Regions from separate parts of the Pseudomonas sp. MM211 genome, predicted to be linked through region 1. Evidence: predicted binding sites of a transcription regulator. Region 1 holds the regulator's gene; the other holds the start of a gene.

The links. Region 1 encodes LexA, which represses DNA repair genes until DNA is damaged. Its sites were predicted from a motif close to CTGTNTNNNNANACAG; they were not measured.
Region 2: recN (DNA repair protein RecN) is a predicted target of LexA. The motif match lies at 1,327-1,342, and genes of this name have one in related genera.

Annotation. Positions count from the first base shown of each region.
Region 1 covers NZ_CP081942.1:4,399,352-4,401,747, forward strand. Annotated here, with positions in the region: gene K5Q02_RS20250 (TetR/AcrR family transcriptional regulator) at 1-528, opposite strand, end outside; gene lexA (transcriptional repressor LexA) at 793-1,404, shown strand; gene sulA (SOS-induced cell division inhibitor SulA) at 1,416-1,874, shown strand; gene K5Q02_RS20265 (hypothetical protein) at 1,959-2,195, opposite strand; gene K5Q02_RS20270 (DUF6586 family protein) at 2,308-2,396, opposite strand, start outside.
Region 2 covers NZ_CP081942.1:5,252,209-5,254,604, reverse strand. Annotated here, with positions in the region: gene recN (DNA repair protein RecN) at 1-1,304, opposite strand, end outside; gene grpE (nucleotide exchange factor GrpE) at 1,482-2,048, shown strand; gene dnaK (molecular chaperone DnaK) at 2,148-2,396, shown strand, end outside.

The DNA.
Region 1 (2,396 bases):
GGCCTTGATGCCAGACATGCTGAACGCCGCGGCGCCGAGCATGAAATGCACGCGCCAGAACAGCTCCAGCGGAGGAATGCCGGGCGCCGCTTCATGCACCAGATGCATGTAGCGCCGGAATACCTTGCCGTAGACCTCTTCGAGGTATTTGCGCAGGTGCCCCTGACTCTGGCTGAAAGCCAGGCCGAGCAAGCGCATGAAGATGGACAGGTCATTACCACTGCGCGGTTTCACCGCCAGGGTCTGCTCGACCAGTAATTCGAGCAACTCCTCAAGGCTGAAGGTCACTCCTGGCTTGCTCTGGCGCTTGTCGAGCTCACGCTCGAGGCTCGCGCAGAACGGCCCGAGAAAACGCGAGAAGACCGCCTGAATCAGGGCTTTCTTGGAACCGAAGTGGTAGTTGACGGCGGCCAGGTTGACCCCAGCCTTGCTGGTGATCAGGCGCAACGACGTTTCGGCGAACCCCTTCTCCGCGAACAACTGCTCCGCAGCATCCAGAATGCGTTCAACGGTTTCCGATTGCGCCATGACATCCATCCGACAAACAAGTGTTTGAAACATACGTTTCAGCGCGCACGCCTGTCAAGTCGCGCAGACCGTATTCTGGATGCTCAGTCATCATTTGGCGATAGCGTCGCGGGCAATCCCGGCCGGGTTTCGAAAATGGCCTGCTGAGCATAGCCCGTTACGCCGCCTGGCGGATAACACAGGCGCAACGCACATCAATGGATTGCCAAGCAGCGCTTACTGTATATAATCCCAGTCACTGTATAAAAAGACAGAGCCGCCCACATGATCAAGCTGACGCCCCGCCAAGCCGAAATCCTCGCCTTCATCAAGCAATGCCTGGAAGACAACGGCTACCCGCCGACTCGTGCAGAGATCGCCCAGGCGCTCGGCTTCAAGTCACCAAATGCCGCCGAGGAACACCTCAAGGCCCTGGCCCGCAAAGGTGCGATCGAGATGACCCCAGGCGCTTCCCGCGGCATCCGCATCCCGGGCTTCGAGCCCAATCAGGCCGAGGAAGAAGGTCTGCCGGTGATCGGCCGAGTGGCTGCCGGCGCACCCATTCTGGCTCAACAACATATAGAGGAAGCCTGCCGGATTAACCCGGACTTCTTCCGCCCGAGGGCCGATTACCTGCTGCGGGTACGCGGCATGAGCATGAAGGACATCGGCATCGTCGACGGCGACCTGCTTGCCGTCCACACCACCAGCGAAGCACGCAACGGCCAGGTAGTGGTCGCGCGTATCGATGATGAAGTGACGGTCAAGCGCTTCAAACGTGAAGGCAATACCGTCTGGTTGCTGGCTGAAAACCCAGAATTCGCCCCGATCGAAGTGAACCTGGAAGAACAGGAGCTGATCATCGAAGGCTTGAGTGTCGGCGTCATACGCCGCTAATTGGAGGCTTTATGCAGTTCCCTCAGTCGCTGAGCCGTACCCAACTTCCGCTGTTCGATGCCTTTCTGGCCTCGACCATTGCCGTGGCCGAATCCGAACCAGTAGCACTGGAAACCACGTTCAGCGAAGTATCGCTGAGAGGTGCTGCGGGTAACTGCCTGACGCTGTTGGCGCCCATGCTGCGGGAACTGAGCGAGAAGGATGACGAACGCTGGCTGACACTGATTGCTCCACCGGCAAGCCTGACCCAGAGCTGGCTGCGTGATGCCGGTCTAAACCGCGAACGGATTCTGCTGCTGCACCCTCGCAACAACCAGAGCGCCCTGCAGCTGGCTCAGGAAGCCTTGAAACTTGGCCGTAGCCATACGGTGGTCAGCTGGCTGCATCCCCTGCCCCAGCAGGCACGTCAGCAACTGGAAGCGGCAGCGCACCTCGGCCAGGCGCAAAGCCTGAACATCAGCCTCGGCTGAGCCGCGGGTTACTGAGAAATAATCGAAGCGAGGGTGTCGCTTTTCTGCCTGACCGCCAGTGTAGGGCGCGGGTAGAAAGCCGAATCAGTGCAGGACGCGCGGCTGCTCGTCTTCCTGTTCGAAATCGCCTTCCGCCATTCTGCCGGCCATTTGCACGCCGACATTGAGCATCGCTTTGGCGACTTCCACATGCTGGCCCTGGAGAAAGGCCTTGGCATCTTCGGAGAAGTCCAACACCACCAGTGCTTCCTCATCATCGGCTCGACGCAGGGCAATACGCCCATCGGGCAGTTCGACGATTTCAAGGAAGGAAGTAGGCATAACTCGGATTCTCCACGAAAGGCCGCGCATTGTAGCAGCCGCTCCATTCAATCGCTTGGCGAAAAACCGCTAAGCGCTGAACGGACTTTTCAATAATCGGTGACCAGCACGGTCACCATTCGCTGAGGCCGACGCGAAAACGCTGTGCCAGTGCTTTCAGCTCCTGACGCCAGCCCTCCAATGTTTCCCGGTCAAGTGGAG
Region 2 (2,396 bases), 850 kb from region 1:
CCGCCTGAGGCCACCTTGGCCAGTGCCTTGATGGGTTGGCCCGGGTTGGCGCTGACCAGAAACTCCACCTGTTCGAGGCCATTGGCGTTCGGTTCGTTGCTGGTGTTTTCCTGCAGTTGAATGCTGAAGCGCCCGCCGGGCATGCCCAGCGTCTGCATTTCCTTTTCCACCGCTTTGCTCAGCTTGCCTGCCGCCTTGTGTCTGTGGGCGCTCAGTTCGGCGGCCTTCTCCTGGTAGTGACGGCCATAGGAGGCCAGTTCTTCGCTCAGGCGTTCGGTGGCTTGGTCATCGGCATTCAGGCCTTCCAGTTCGTCGAACAGCTGCTGCTGCATGGTGGGCAGTTCGCTGGGGTGAATGCGATGCTTGCGTGCCAGGGTATAGATGGTGTCCAGGCGCTCCTCAAGTTGTTGCTGGCGCTGAGGGTCTGCCTCGAAATGATCGAGAAAGCGGTTCAGCTCGCCCACCGCCTCTTCGACCTGGATCTGTGCGCTGGCCAGCAAATTGGCGGCTTCGTTGAGCGCGCCCGGTTGGCCTTGGACGCCGCTGAGTCGGCTCAAGCTGTTGGTCAGGGCAGACAGTACGTTGCCGGCATCGCTCTCGCTGCATTGCTCGATGACCTGGCGACAGGCTGCGAGCAGGCCTTCGGCGTTGGTCAGGGCCTTGTGATCCTGTTCGAGCTGCTCCAGCTCATTGTCGCCAAGCCCGAGGTTCTCCAACTCTTCCAGTTGATAGCTAAGCAGTTGATGGCGCGCGCGCTGCTCATCGCCCTGAGAGGCGAGACGTTCCAGTTCGCTACGTGTTTGTTTCCAGCGCTGGGCGGCAAGGTGCACCTGGCGGGCCAGTTCCTGGGCATTGGCATATTCATCGAGCAGGCGTCGATGGGTGTCGGCCTTGAGCAGCGACTGATGTTCATGCTGGCTGTGGATGTCGATCAGCAGCTCGCCCAGCGCCTTGAGGTCGCCGAGCGGGCAGGGCGTGCCATTGATGTAGCCACGCGAGCGGCCTTCGGTGGTGATCACGCGGCGCAGAATGCACGGGCCGTCATTGTCCAGGTCGCGCTCGGCGAGCCAGGTGTGAGCTTCGGGGATATCGCCCAGATCGAAGCTGGCGAGAATGTCAGCCTTGTCGGCTCCGGGGCGTACCACACCGCTGTCCGCGCGATCGCCAAGAGTCAGGCCAAGGGCATCGAGCATGATCGATTTGCCGGCGCCCGTTTCGCCGCTGATGACGCTCATGCCTTTATCCAGCTCGAGATCAAGGTGTTCGACGATGGCGTAATTGTGTACGGACAGGTGCACCAGCATGGCGAGGCCTCCGAGAATTTGTCTGGTTATTTATACAGTGTTTTGTCTCGTGGTGGCAATCCTGCCCCTCGTATGCTGCTGCGATGTGCTTGCGCCCCTTGAAACCCTACAAATCGTCCTTATATAGGCGGCAGACGCGCGAGTTGAGGCTCGTCGAATTATTCAGAGGAGAAATGCATGGCTGACGAACAGAACCTGGATCCGCAGCCTCCCGAGGCTGAAGCGAATGACGCTGCGCTGAGTGACGACCTGATTGCTCGCGTGCAAACGCTGGAAGAGCAACTGGCGGCTGCGCAGGATCAGTCGCTGCGCATGGCTGCCGATCTGCAGAACGTGCGCCGCCGCGCTGAGCAGGATGTCGAGAAGGCGCATAAATTCGCTCTCGAGAAATTCGCCAACGATCTGCTGCCGGTGGTTGACAGCCTGGAGCGCGGTCTCGAGTTGTCGAGCCCGGACGATGAGGCCATTAAGGCCGTGCGCGAGGGCTTGGAGCTGACGCTCAAATTGCTGCTCGACACCCTCAAGCGTCATCAGCTGGAAGCTATCGATCCGCATGGTGCGCCGTTCAATCCGGAGCACCATCAGGCCATGGCTTTGCAGGAAAGCACCAACGTCGAGCCAAACAGCGTGCTCAAGGTGTTTCAGAAGGGCTACATGCTCAATGGTCGCCTGCTGCGCCCGGCGATGGTCGTGGTCAGCAAGGCACCGGCCGAGGCGCCACCGTCCATTGACGAGCAGGCTTGAAATCGGCGGCTGAGCCCCCATCTATTAAGTCAAGCGTATTAGTGCTACCGCAGCGGTCACGACAACGCTGCGGCTATATCAAAGTTTCGGGAGAGTAAAATGGGCAAAATTATTGGTATCGACCTGGGGATCACCAACTCCTGCGTCTCCATTCTTGAAAATGGCAAAGTCAAAGTCATCGAAAACGCCGAAGGCGCGCGCACCACGCCGTCGATCATCGCTTACGCCAACGATGGCGAGATTCTGGTCGGCCAGTCGGCCAAGCGTCAGGCTGTGACCAATCCGCACAACACCTTGTATGCGGTGAAGCGTCTGATCGGTCGTCGCTTCGACGAAGAAGTCGTGCAG